DNA from 3 places in the Micromonospora sp. R311 genome. Region 2 is predicted to be linked to each of the others. Evidence: riboswitches for the same ligand, from Rfam matches in the RefSeq annotation. Region 2 holds a riboswitch; each other region holds the start of a gene.
The links. Region 2 has a riboswitch for cyclic di-AMP ahead of AC1WTP_RS23860 (coiled-coil domain-containing protein). Riboswitches for the same ligand answer to the same signal wherever they lie in the genome.
Positions count from the first base shown of each region.

Region 1: another riboswitch for cyclic di-AMP. It lies ahead of AC1WTP_RS03725 (C40 family peptidase); the one in region 2 lies ahead of AC1WTP_RS23860 (coiled-coil domain-containing protein).
Region 3: another riboswitch for cyclic di-AMP. It lies ahead of AC1WTP_RS20780 (coiled-coil domain-containing protein); the one in region 2 lies ahead of AC1WTP_RS23860 (coiled-coil domain-containing protein).

Region 1 is NZ_JBSWCE010000003.1:187,158-191,397, reverse strand. Features, by position in the region: gene AC1WTP_RS03730 (N-acetylmuramoyl-L-alanine amidase) at 1-1,533, opposite strand, end outside; cyclic di-AMP (ydaO/yuaA leader) riboswitch at 1,774-1,910, shown strand; gene AC1WTP_RS03725 (C40 family peptidase) at 1,923-2,963, shown strand; gene dcd (dCTP deaminase) at 3,025-3,603, opposite strand; gene AC1WTP_RS03715 (pyridoxamine 5'-phosphate oxidase family protein) at 3,683-4,231, shown strand.
Region 2 is NZ_JBSWCE010000029.1:73,200-77,439, reverse strand. Features, by position in the region: gene AC1WTP_RS23870 (heavy metal translocating P-type ATPase) at 1-21, opposite strand, end outside; gene AC1WTP_RS23865 (YibE/F family protein) at 347-1,705, shown strand; cyclic di-AMP (ydaO/yuaA leader) riboswitch at 1,872-2,002, shown strand; gene AC1WTP_RS23860 (coiled-coil domain-containing protein) at 2,007-3,023, shown strand; gene AC1WTP_RS23855 (carbonic anhydrase) at 3,266-3,973, opposite strand.
Region 3 is NZ_JBSWCE010000024.1:25,127-29,366, forward strand. Features, by position in the region: gene AC1WTP_RS20770 (HelD family protein) at 1-567, shown strand, start outside; gene AC1WTP_RS20775 (cation diffusion facilitator family transporter) at 677-1,594, shown strand; cyclic di-AMP (ydaO/yuaA leader) riboswitch at 1,748-1,879, shown strand; gene AC1WTP_RS20780 (coiled-coil domain-containing protein) at 1,893-2,954, shown strand; gene AC1WTP_RS20785 (hypothetical protein) at 3,104-3,613, shown strand; gene AC1WTP_RS20790 (SRPBCC family protein) at 3,640-4,107, opposite strand.

The DNA.
Region 1 (4,240 bases), on a different contig from region 2:
GCCGTCCGGGTGCTCGCCCAGGTCCACGGCCAGCGGCGCGTCGTGGCTCGGCGCGCTGCGCAGCAGCACCGCGGACGAGCCGCGCAGCGGGCACGGGTCGCTCACCGGGGGCAGCGGGGTGGGCACCCCCGGCGGCTGCCGCGAGCACCCGGTGAACGCCGGCTGGTTGCCGGCGAACTCGGGGTCGATGGTCACCAGGCCGGTCCGCGGGGTGCCGGTGGACCGGAACGGCGCCTTCAGCAGGTCGAAGTAGTGCGACCAGTCCCAGTACGGTCCCGGGTCCCAGTGCATCCCGGCGACGTTCGCCGCCACCGTGCCGGGGACGTTGTCGTGGCCGATGATGTGCTGTCGGTCCAGCGGGATGTTGAACCGCAGCGCCAGGTGCCGGACCAGCTTGGCCGAGGTGCGGTACATCGCCTCGGTGTACCAGGTGCCGTGGCCGGCGAAGCCCTCGTGCTCCAGGCCGATGGACTTGGCGTTGACGTACCAGTTGCCGGCGTGCCAGCCGACGTCCTTGGTCTTGATGTGCTGGGCGATATGGCCGTCCACCGAGCGCAGCGTGTAGTGCCAGCCCACCCGCTTCGGGTCCTTGACCAGGTTGACGCTGGGCCAGAAGTAGCCCTCGGTGTCGTGGATGACGATGTACTCGAGCTTCTGCTGGGCCGGGCGGTTGCCCAGGTCGTAGTTGCCGTAGTCGCCGGGCCGGGGGCCGTACTTCTGGTACGGAGCCGGGATCCACTCGCAGCCGATGCCGATCGGGCACTCCAGCCCGTCGGGCCGCTCGGCGCGCCGCAGCCCGAGCCGGTGCAGGGCCGACTCGTCGGGGCTGACCGCCCGGGCCGGCAGGGTCACCCGGTGCCCGTCGTCGGTCGTCCGGCTCGCGCCCTCGCGGAGTTGGCCGTACACCTCGTCGGCGAAGGCGGCCGCGGTGTCCTCGGCGCCGGCGCCGGAGTAGCGGGCCACCGCGCCGTACCAGGCCGCCGGGTCGCTGGCCGCGCCGACCGGGCCGCCGAGCTCCCGCTGGTACGCGGCGAGCAGCGCCGCCCCGCCGCGGATGTTGGCGGTCGGGTCGGACCGCAGCGCCTCCGCGCTGGCGCCGGTGAGCGCGGCGGCCGCCTGGAGGGTCTGCAGCGCGGCGTCGCCGGGAGCGGCCGGCGCCGGTTCGGCCGTGGCCGGCGCGGCGACGGCCAACGGCCGTGACTCGTCACCGCGCGGGTCCTCGCCCTCGTCGATGTGGCTGCCACCGGGGAGCGAGGTGACGTGGGCGGCGTCGGTGAGGTGCATCGGGCCGTAGCCGCCACTGGTGCTCGGGGTGCCGGGATGGGTGTCCCAGCGGGACTCGAGGTAGGAGACGGCGAGCAGGACGCTCTCCGGCACGCCGAACTCGGCGGCCGCGGCGGCGTACTGCTGTTGCCGGTCGATCGAGTCGGCGGTGGCGGGACCGCTGGCGGTGAACGGGGTGACCGCCATGGCGAGGGCCGCGGCGGCGGCGAGCAGGGCACGCCTGCTCCTCGATCTCGTGGACAGGTGCATCGGACCCCCTGGTCAGACGGGTGGACGATGCGGCCACCTTCACCCCGGCGCCCGTCCGCCGTCAATACCTTTCCATATATCAACCTCAGAGGAAGAAAACCTTCGAGCCGTCCCCACGAGGGTCGTCGATCCCGCCAGGTACGGAGTGTCACGGCGACACGGGTTGCGGATTGATAACGAGCGTCTCTACTCTGGTCATTCGTCGGCCCGACAACAGCTCCGTCCAACCCGGGCGGTAACGGTCCGGCACCGCCGAATCGCTCGCGAGCGAACCGGGGAACCAGGTAACCCGGGGTGAATCCGCAGTCACTGCGGTAGGGCGACCCCTTCCCGCCCGAACCCGTCAGCTAACCCGGTAGGCGGTACAGGAAGAAGGAGTACGGAGCCCGGTGGCACACCATGCCCCGCGGCCACCGTCGGCACGGTCGGCGTCCGCCGACCCGACGACGGCTGCGCCGCGCCCACGCTGGTCCCGCTTCACCACCGCACTCGCCGCCCTGGTCGGCTTCGCCGTCGTCCTGACCGGCGGCGCCACGGCGGCCCACGCCGAACCCACCGTCGCCGAGATCGAGCGCCAGATCGACGAGGACTGGAACAAGCTCGAACCGATCATCGAACGGCACAACGCCACCCGCCAGGACCTGGCCGCCAAGCGGAAGCAGGCCGACGCCCTGGCCGCCCAGATCAAACCCCTCCAGGCACAGGTCGACGCGGCGATGCAGAAGGTCAGCGCGCTGGCCGTCCGCGCCTACAAGGGCGAGAACGTGCTCACCATCAACGCCGTGCTGGGCAGCAGCTCGCCGGGCGAGGTGGTCGGGCAGCTCGAACTGCTCGACCGGTTCGCCGAGCGCCAGCAGCGGGACGTGCGGCAGGTCGCCGACCTGCGCGACCAGCTGGCCGCCAAGAAGGCGCCGCTGGACGAGATGATCGCCCAGCTCGCCCGGGCCGAGGCCCAGCTGGCGGCGAAGAAGAAGGAGATCAACGCCGAGATCGACCGGCTGCAGAAGCTGCGGCTGCGGGTGTACGGCAACGGCGGCGGCGGACCGCTGCGCCCCGCGCCGTGCCCGGCCGGCTACCCGGGCGGCGCGGCCGGGGTGGCGGTCAAGTTCGCCTGCGCCCAGATCGGCAAGCCCTACGTCTGGGGCGCCGAGGGCCCGAACTCGTACGACTGCTCCGGGCTGATGCTGGCCGCCTGGGCGAAGGCCGGGGTCTCGCTGCCGCACAACGCCGCGCAGCAGCGCGGTGTCACCGCCACGGTCAGCCGGAGCGAGCTGCGCCCGGGTGACCTGGTCTTCTACTACGCCGACCTGCACCACGTCGGGATGTACGTCGGCGGGGGCTGGGTGGTGCACGCCTCCCGCGCCGGGGTGCCGATCAAGATGAAGCGCCTCGACGACGGCCCGATCCACAGCTTCGGCCGGCCGGACTGACGACCGCGTACCACGGAAAGGGGCCCGCTCCGACGCCGGAGCGGGCCCCTTTGCGCGCGGGTCAGCGGGTCGGCCAGGTGCGCCACTGCTGCCAGGAGCGGCTCGGCGTCGGGCCGCGCTGCCCCTGGTAGCGGGAGCCGTAGACGGCCGAGCCGTACGGGTGCTCGGCCGGCGACGAGAGCCGGAAGATGCAGAGCTGGCCGATCTTCATGCCCGGCCAGAGGGTGATCGGCAGGTTGGCCACGTTGGACAGCTCCAGCGTGACGTGGCCGGAGAAGCCGGGGTCGATGAAGCCGGCGGTGGAGTGGGTGAGCAGGCCGAGCCGGCCCAGGCTGGACTTGCCCTCCAGCCGCCCGGCGAGCTGGTCGCCGAGCGAGATCACCTCGAGCGTCGAGGCGAGCACGAACTCGCCCGGGTGCAGCACGAACGGCTCGCCGTCGGGCACCTCGACCACCGAGGTCAGCTCGTCCTGCTGCCGGGCCGGGTCGATGTGCGTGTAGAGGTGGTTGTTGAAGACGCGGAACAGCTTGTCCAGGCGTACGTCGATGCTGGACGGCTGCACCAGCGTGGGCTCGAACGGCTCCAGCGCGAGGGTGCCCGCCTTGATCTCGGTGACCAGGTCGCGGTCGGAGAGCAGCATCGGAACACCATAGCGAAGCGTCCCGGGTGACCTGCGTGTCGGACTAGGTGTTCGTACACGTGTTCGATAGAATGTCCGCATGGCTTCCTGGTCCGAATTCGCCGCTGACGAGCCCCGACTCGCCGACGGGATCCGCCTTCTCATGCAGCAGTACGGGCCGGGCTTCGGCTACCTGGCCACGGTCCGCGCCGACGGCGGGCCCCGGGTGCACCCGGTCTCCCCGGTGATCACCGACGAGGGCCTGTTCTGCTTCGTGGTCGACTCACCCAAACGACGCGACCTGGAGCGCGACGGGCGCTACGCGCTGCACTCCTTCCCGCCCGAGGAGAGCGACGACGAGGCCTACGTCGCCGGGCACGCCCGGCCGGTCACCGACCCGGCCCGGGTCGCCCGGTTGGCCCGCAGCTTCCGGGCCGCCACGCACGTCGACTGGCGGCTGTTCGAGTTCACCGTCGACGTGGCCATGCTCGCCCGCCGCGACCCGGGCGCCGTGGGCGGCCCCGGCAACGGGCACGGCCGGCCCGCCGTCCAGGTCTGGCTCGACCCGGCGGTGCCCGACGCCCGGGACGCCGAGCCCGCGTCGCGCGCGCGCCGGCCCGCCCACGACGCCCACCGCGAGGCCGCCTGAGCCACGAAG
Region 2 (4,240 bases):
GGACGGGGTGTGCTCAGCCATGCCTCCAACATCCCCGAACGGAGACGCCCGCGCGGGCCAACCGCCGGGTGAGGTGCCCGACACCAGCCCACGCGACCTGCGTCCGGATACCGGGATGGTTACGATTCGGCACGATGGCCCTCCGGATCTCGCACCATTCGTCCCGCGCCCACCGGGCACCGGCGCCGCCGGCGGCCCGTGGACGGCCGGCCAGCGGGTCGACGGTACGTGGTCGCGTCGCCACCCTCGGGCGAACCCGCCCGCGATCCGGGCCGGCCCGCCGGCGCCACTGAACCGACCGGCCCGCCGACACGTACCCTGCCCCGGATTCGTTGGGAGACACTCAATGGGCGCCGACCACACCCGTCCCGCTCCGTCCGCCCCGCCCCGGGTGCGGCGGATCCTCGTCGCGGCCGTGGTCCCGCTCGTCCTCGCCACCGTGGTCGCCGCCCTGCTGCTCTGGCCCCGCGACACCCCCGGGGCCGACCAGGGCACCGACCCGCCCCGCCACCACGGCACCGTCACCCGGGTGGTGACCGAGGCCTGCCCGCCGGCACCGGAGGCGCCCGATCCGGCGGCGGGCCCGTGCGGCACGGTCACCGTCAAGGTGGCCGACGGCCCGGACGCCGGCCGGGAGGTGCAGACGCCGGTGCCGACCGGGCCCGGAGCCCCGACTGTCGCGGTGGGTGACGAGATTATCCTGGTCGAGCTGACCGACCCGGCCGACCCGACCGCGAGCAGCTACAACATCGCCGAGCACCAGCGGGGCAAGCCGCTGGTCTGGCTGGTCGTGCTCTTCGCCGCCGCCATCGTCGCGTTCGGCCGGTGGCGCGGGCTCGCCGCGCTGGCCGGCCTGGCGGCCAGCTTCGCCATCCTGCTCGCCTTCGTGCTGCCCGGGATCAGCTCCGGCCGGTCGCCCCTGCTGGTGGCGATCGTCGGCGCCGCGTTGATCATGTTCGTGGTGCTGTACCTGACGCACGGGGTGACCGCGCAGACCTCGGTGGCGGTGCTCGGCACGCTCGGCAGCCTGGTGCTCACCGGAGTGCTCGGCACCCTCGCCACCGCCGCCACCCATCTCACCGGGTACGGCTCCGAGGACGCGACCACGCTGTCGATGTTCCAGGCCGACGTCGACCTGCACGGGCTGCTGCTGGCCGGGATCATCATCGGCTCGCTCGGCGTGCTCGACGACGTCACGGTGACCCAGGCGGCGACGGTCACCGAACTGGCGCACGCCAACCCCGGCCTGTCCCGGCTCCAGCTCTACCGCGCGGCGACCCGGGTCGGCCGGGCGCACATCGCCTCGACGGTCAACACCATCGTGCTGGCGTACGCCGGCGCCTCGTTGCCGCTGCTGCTCCTGCTCACCGCGGACTCCCGGTCGGTGACCCAGATCCTGACCAGCGAGTTCCTGGCCCAGGAGATCGTCCGCAGCGCCGTCGCCACGCTCGGGTTGATCGCCGCCGTGCCGCTGACCACCGCGCTCGCCGCGCTGGTGACCACGGCCGGCCGCGCCAAGCGCCCCGCCGGCGACGAGGACGGCGACGGCGACGGCGAGCCGTCGGGCACCCCTCCGGTTTCCCGGCCGGCCACGGACCGGGCCGACGCGCTGCGGGCGCTCGCCGCGCCGCGCGCCGGAAACACCTCCTCCGCCACCCCCACCGGGTGGCCCGATCCGGACAGGAGCACGGACACCGCATGGTGAGACTCCGCAGCGTGACCGTCCAGACCGGTGAGCTTGATAAACGCATCACCTGTCACCCTCCGCCATTACGAAATAACGCATTTAGTCGGCTTCGGGACGTAGATCCACCGGTGGACTCTCGGGTAACCTCGCTGCCGGTCACCGCCGAAGGCGCGCAGCGGCGCCTGCGGTGCCGCCGCCCAATCGCCGCGAGGCGAGCCGGGGACCCAGGTACGTGGGGTGAGTCCGCGACAGCGGTAGGGGCCACTTCCGCCCCGAACCCGTCAGCTAACCCGGTCGGCGGTCGACGGAAGGGAACACTGTGACGGCACCCCTACGCCGCTGGGTGACTCCTGTGGTGGCCGTGTTCGCGGCCCTGGCCGTGCTCGCCGGGCCGCTCCCGGCCTCGGCCGCACCCAAGCCCCCCACCCCCTCAGGGCACGAGGACGACGACTCGAAGCTGATCACGGACGTCATCGAGTCGACCAACCGGAACTACTCGCAGGCGAAGTCCCGGCTGGCGAAGTCCAAGAAGCGTCAACTGGAACTCGCGCTGGAGGTCAACCGGGCGGAGGCCGAGCTGAACGCGCTCGCCCCGCAGGTCAGCCAGATCGCCGCCCAGTCGTACCGGACAGGTCGGATCGGCGCCGTGGCCATGCTGCTGGAGGCCGACAGCCCCGACTCGTTCGTCGAGCGGGCCACCGCCCTGGACGAGCTGAACATGGTCAATGCCAAGCGGCTCGCCAAGATCAACGCCGTCAAGAACCGCGCCGAGCAGGCGAAGTTGGCGCTCGAAGCCGAGATCCGCGAGCAGCAGAAGCAGACCAACCTGATGGCCAAGAACAAGCGGGACGCGGAGAAGGCGCTGGCGCTGGTCGGCGGGCTGGGCTTCACCGGCGGCCTGGTGTCGGCCACCTCGCCGGTCGCCCGGGTCGCCCCCGGCCGCACCGCCGACGGCGACTGGAAGGCCGAGTCCTGTAGCGAGAACGACCCGACCACCTCCGGCTGCATCACGCCGCGGACGCTGCACATGTACAAGGAGGTCAAGCGGGCCGGCTTCAACCGGTTTGTCGGCTGCTACCGCCCCGGTGGGCCCTGGGAGCACCCCAAGGGCCGGGCCTGCGACTGGTCGTTGCAGCGCAGCGGCTTCGCCCCCTGGCACAACAAGGACACCCGGATGTACGGCAACAACCTCGCCGCGTTCCTGATCCGCAACGCGGACCGGCTGGGCATCTACTACGTGATCTGGAACCGGCAGATCTGGTTCCCGGCGACCGGCTGGAAGTCGTACAGCGGGCCGTCGAACCACACCGACCACGTCCACGTCTCGCTGCTGTAGCGACATCCGCGCCGGCGCGACACGAGGGCCGTTCCCCGGGCGGGACGGCCCTCGCGCCGTCTTCGGCGGTGCCGCCGCAGTGGCGGTCAGGCGACGGTCGCGGGGGTGGCGGTCAGGCGACGGTCGCGGGGGTGGCGGTCAGGCGACGGTCGCGGGGGTGGCGGTCAGGCGACGGTCGCGGGGGTGGCGGTCAGGCGACGGTCGCGGGGGTGGCGGTCAGGCGACGGTCGCGGGGGTGGCGGTCAGGCGACGGCCGCGGCCGGGTCCACCACGGGGTCGGCCAGGTCGCCGGGCACCGCGGCCACCGTCCGCACCTCGCCGGCGGCCAGCCGGTACGACATCCCGACCACCGCGCAGCGCCCGGCGGCCACCTCTGCAGCCAGCACGGGCGAGCTGTCCAGCATCGCCTCGACGGTGCACGCGATGTGGATGTCCACGATCCCGTCGACGTCGGCCACGCCCTCGGCCTCGGCCCGGCGCAGGCTGGGCATGACGGCGTCCACCACCGCCCGCAGGTGACCGGCCGGCGGCGCGTTCGTCTCCACCGCCGCCTTCGCCGCCTGCACCGCGCCGCACGAGTCGTGCCCGAGCACCACCACCAGCGGCGTGCCGAGGACGGTCACCGCGTACTCGACGCTGCCGAGCACCTCGGGGCCGGTGGTGTGCCCGGCGGTCCGGACCACGAAGAGGTCGCCGAGGCCCCGGTCGAAGATGATCTCGGCGGCCAGCCGGGAGTCGGAGCAGCCCACGATCACCGCGAAGGGATGCTGCCCGTCGGCGACCGCGGCGCGGTGCCCGGCGTCCTGGTTGGGATGGCGCGGGACGCCGGTGACGAACCTCCGGTTGCCGGCGGACAACTCGGCGAGCGCCTGTGCCGGCGTGCTCGGCACCGCCGCCGCCGACTCGCGCGACGAGCCCGGCTGCACACCGGGCGAACCGGGACGGCTCATCCCCTCACCTCGTCCTTCGACGTAAGCGACCTGGTCAACCCCGGCCGGAGGTCGGGCGCGGGCTGCCACCACGGTCACACCGAGCGCAAAGGTACGTCAAGATATGCGTGATATGCATTTCATGTATCACCGAACGCTTGCCCGCCCCGGCCGGCCTGCTCCATCGACGCCGCCCGACCCTGGCGACGCCCCCGATCGCGGGTGCCGCCCCGGGGCGGCGGGGTCCACGGCGGCGTGCCGGCCCGCCGGTGTGCGGCCGGTCGGTGG
Region 3 (4,240 bases), on a different contig from region 2:
CGGCGCGGCCGGCTGGCGTCCTGGACGGTGGTCGGCGACCCGGCGCAGACCGCGTGGACCGGCGACCCGGAGGAGCTGACCCGGGCCCGGGACCAGGCGCTCGGCCGGCGCAAGCGGCACCAGTTCACGCTCACCACCAACTACCGCAACTCGGCGGAGATCTTCGCGGTGGCGGCGGCCGAGATCCGCCGGCTCTACCCGGACCTGCCGCTGCCCACCGCGGTCCGGTCCACCGGCGTCGACCCGGTCGAGCTGGTGGTGCCGCCGGCGGAGCTGGAGACCGCCGTCCTGGAGGCGGCCTCCGCGCTGCTCGCCGAGGTGGAGGGGACCGTCGGCGTGATCACGCCGGTGCCGCGCCGGGCCGAGGTCGCCGGCTGGCTGGGTGGCCTGGGCGCTCCCCGGCTCCAGGTGGTGACCAGCCTGGAGGCCAAGGGCATGGAGTACGACGGGGTGGTGCTGGTCGCGCCGAGCGAGGTCCGGGCCGATCCGGGGTCCGGGGTACGCACGCTCTACGTGGCGCTCTCCCGGGCGACCCAGCGGCTGACCACCATCGACCCGACCGGCTGAGGGCCGGGGCGGCCCGCCCGCGGGGCGTGCCGGCCCGCCCAACAGTTGCATACATAGCTATGTGAGCATATATTTGACCGGGTCCGGACGGGCGGCGGAGGGTGTTCGCGTGGGGGCAGGTCATGACCACCAGCACGGGTCGGCGGTGCACGCCGCCCACCACCACCGGGGCCGGCTCTGGGCCGCGTTCGGCCTGCTCACCGCGCTGATGGTGGTGGAGGCGGTGGCCGCCTTCCGCACCGGCTCGCTGGCGCTGCTCTCCGACGCCGGGCACATGTTCACCGACGTGCTCGGCATCGGCATGGCCCTCGCCGCAATCACCGCCTCCCGACGCACGGCCGGCGACCCGCAGCGCACCTTCGGGCTCTACCGGCTCGAGGTGCTGGCCGCGCTGGCCAACGCCGTGCTGCTCTCCGGCGTCGCCGTCTACGTGGTGGTAGAGGCGATCCGCCGGTTCGGCCACCCGCCGGAGGTGCTGGCCGGCCCGATGCTGGCGGTGGCCGTCCTCGGCCTGCTCGCCAACGTGGCCGCCTTCGCGCTGCTCCGCTCCGGCGCCCGGGAGAGCATCAACCTGCAGGGGGCGTACCTGGAGGTGCTCGGCGACCTGCTCGGCTCGCTCGGCGTGATCGGGGCGGCGCTGCTGATCGCGCTGACCGACTGGTGGTGGGCCGACCCGCTGGTGGCCGTCGCCATCGGCCTGTTCATCCTGCCCCGCACCTGGCGGCTGGGGCGGGCCGCGCTGCGCATCCTGGTGCAGGCCGCGCCCGAGCACCTCCAGGTCACCGCGGTGCACGACCGGCTGGCCGCGGTGCCCGGCGTGGCCGGCGTCCACGACCTGCACGTCTGGACGCTGACCTCCGGCATGGAGGTGGCCTCGGCGCACCTGACCATGGCGCCCGGCGCGGAGGTCGGCAGGGTGCTCGCGGACGCCCGCGCGGCGCTGCAGCAGGACTTCCGGATCGAGCACGCGACGTTGCAGATCGAGCCGGGTGCGTCCCCTGGGATCTGCGGGTCGGTTGAGTGGTAATGAGCACAACCTTAAATCTGCGTGGGTATTGTTCCCCTATGCCCGATTTTTCGGTGACCACGTGCGCACCGTCAGTCACTTCCGCTGCACTGGTCACACGGGCACCGGTAGGCTCGGCTCCGGCCTCCGCCCGGCGGCACGCACCGGTGCCGGCGGTGGCCGCCGCCTAATCGCCCGCAGGGGCGAGCCGGGGAACCATGTTCCTGGGGTGCATCCGCGTCAGCGGTAGGGATCTTCCGTCCCGAACCCGTCAGCTAACCCGGTCGGCGGCTGACGGAAGGACACGTGTATGCCAGTAGTGGCACCTGTACGACGCACCGCCGCCCGGGTGGCGGCACTGATCGTCATCACCCTCGCGCTCGGCGGCGCCATCGCGCCCGCCGCACCGGCCGGCGCCGCCCCGGCGGCCACCGGCCTGCTCGCCGCCGCACCCGGCCAGGACGAGGAGGGCGGCACCCCCGCCCTGCGCGCCCAGCTGGCGGCGGCCAGCAAGGGCTACCTGGACGCCAAGGCCGCGCTGGACAAGTCGGTCAAGCGGCAACAGCAACTCGGCGTCCAGCTCCAGGCCACCGAGCGCGAGCTGACCGAACGCAGCAGCAAGGTCGGCGAGATCGCCGGTGTGGCGTACCGCACCGGGCGGCTCGGCGTGGCGTCCGCGCTGCTCAACAGCAACTCCCCGGACGGCTTCATGGACCGCGCCGCCGCGCTCGACGCGGTCGCGGCCAACGAGGACCGGGTGCTGCGCGACCTCCAGGAGACCCGTGACGAGGCCAACCGGACCAAGCTCGCCCTGGACGGCGAGATCCGCGAGCAGCGCAAGCAGGTCACCCTGATGGCCAAGCGCAAGGAGCAGGCCGAGCGGGCGCTGACCGTGGCCAACGCGAAGGCCTCCGGCGGGGACACCTCCAACCGGGGCACCTCCACCGCGACGGCCAAGCCGGCCCCGCGCAACTCCGACGGCTCCTGGCCGGCCGAGTCGTGCAGCGTCAACGACCCGACCCCGGCCAACGGCTGCATCACCCCGCGCACCCTGCACGCGCTCAACCAGGCCAAGGCAGCCGGCTTCACCCGGTACGTCTCCTGCTACCGCTCCGGCGGCTCGGGCGAGCACCCGAAGGGCCGGGCCTGCGACTTCGCGGCGCAGAAGAGCGGCTTCGGCGGGGATGCCACCGGCGGGGACAAGACGTACGGCAACAACCTGGCCGCGTTCTTCATCCGGAACTCCGACCGGCTCGCCGTGCTCTACGTGATCTGGTACCGGCAGATCTGGCTGCCCAGCAGCGGGTGGAAGTCCTACAGCGGGGCGGGCGGCGACCCGTCCAGCGACCACACCAACCACGTGCACCTGTCGGTGTACTGACGCCCGGCACCGGTGACCCGCCCCGACGGCGGGTCACCGGGTACGCCGGACGCGGTGCCGGCACGCCCCGGGCTACGCCCCCGGACGTATCGCGGGTGTCGTCGCCGGCCCGACGACCCGAGCCCGGCGCGGCGGCAGCATCGTCGGGTATGAGCCGTCTTCCGCCTCCCGCCCGCAAGGCCCTGCTCACCCTGCACCTGGTCACCTCGCTCGGCTGGCTCGGCGTCGACCTGGTCCTGCTGACGCTCGGCGTCGCCGTGCTGCGCGGCGCCGACCCGGCCGCCGTCTACCCGATCTCCGCGCTGGTCGGCACCGTGCTCTTCGCCCCGCTGAGCGTGGCCGTCTGGCTGGTCGGCGTGGCCAGCGCCCTGCTCACCCCGTGGGGCCTGCTGCGGCACCGCTGGGTGCTGGTCAAGTTCCTGCTCACCACCGTGATGACCGGGCTGGTGCTGTTCGTGCTCACCCCGGCGCTGCGGCACGCCGGGGAGGCCGGCGCGGCGTTCCCGGTGCGGGAACGGATCGACCTGGTGGTCGCCCCGTCCGTGTCGACCAGCCTGCTGATCGTCGCGACCGTGCTCTCCACGTACAAGCCGTGGGGCCGGCTGCGGCGGGCCACCCGCACGGCCGCGCGCCGCCCGACCGCGGCGGCGGCCCGCTGATCCCGGTTGCGGCCCGGCTGCACCGCTCAGCCGACCGGCGGCGGGTCGGCCGGGCCGCGGTCGAGCACCGCGCCCAACCGGGCGGCCAGCCCGAGGTGGGCGGAGCGGGCCTGGCCGAAGGCGTACCGGAACAGCGGCGCCGGCGCGGTCAGGGTGATCTCCACGTCGATCCGGACCCCGTCCGGCTCGGCCCGCAACCGGGTGCGGTTGCGCACGGTCGTGGCCGGCCACTGCCGCGCCATCGTGACGATCTCGTCGGCGGTGGCGACCAGCACGTCCGCCCGGTAGGTGACCGGGAATCGCAGCGGCCCGGCGGCCAGCCGATCGGTGATCGCGTAGCTGGCCCGGGCCCCGGGCCGGGTCCGCAGCCGGCGGACCCGGACGATCAGCGGGTGCAGCTCCGCCTGCCGGGTCGGGTCGGCGAGCAACGCCGCCGCCTCCGCCACCGGGCAGCGGGCCTGGACGGTGTAGCTGAAGGAATCCTGCCTGAGCACGCCGTCTCCCCACCGTCACTGGTCGGACGATCGTCGCCCACGCCGGGTCCGCCTGGCAACGCCCCGACCGGCACCGGCCGGACCGGCGGACGACGGCCGGCGTCGCGGCTACGGTCAGCTGGTGCGGGATCAC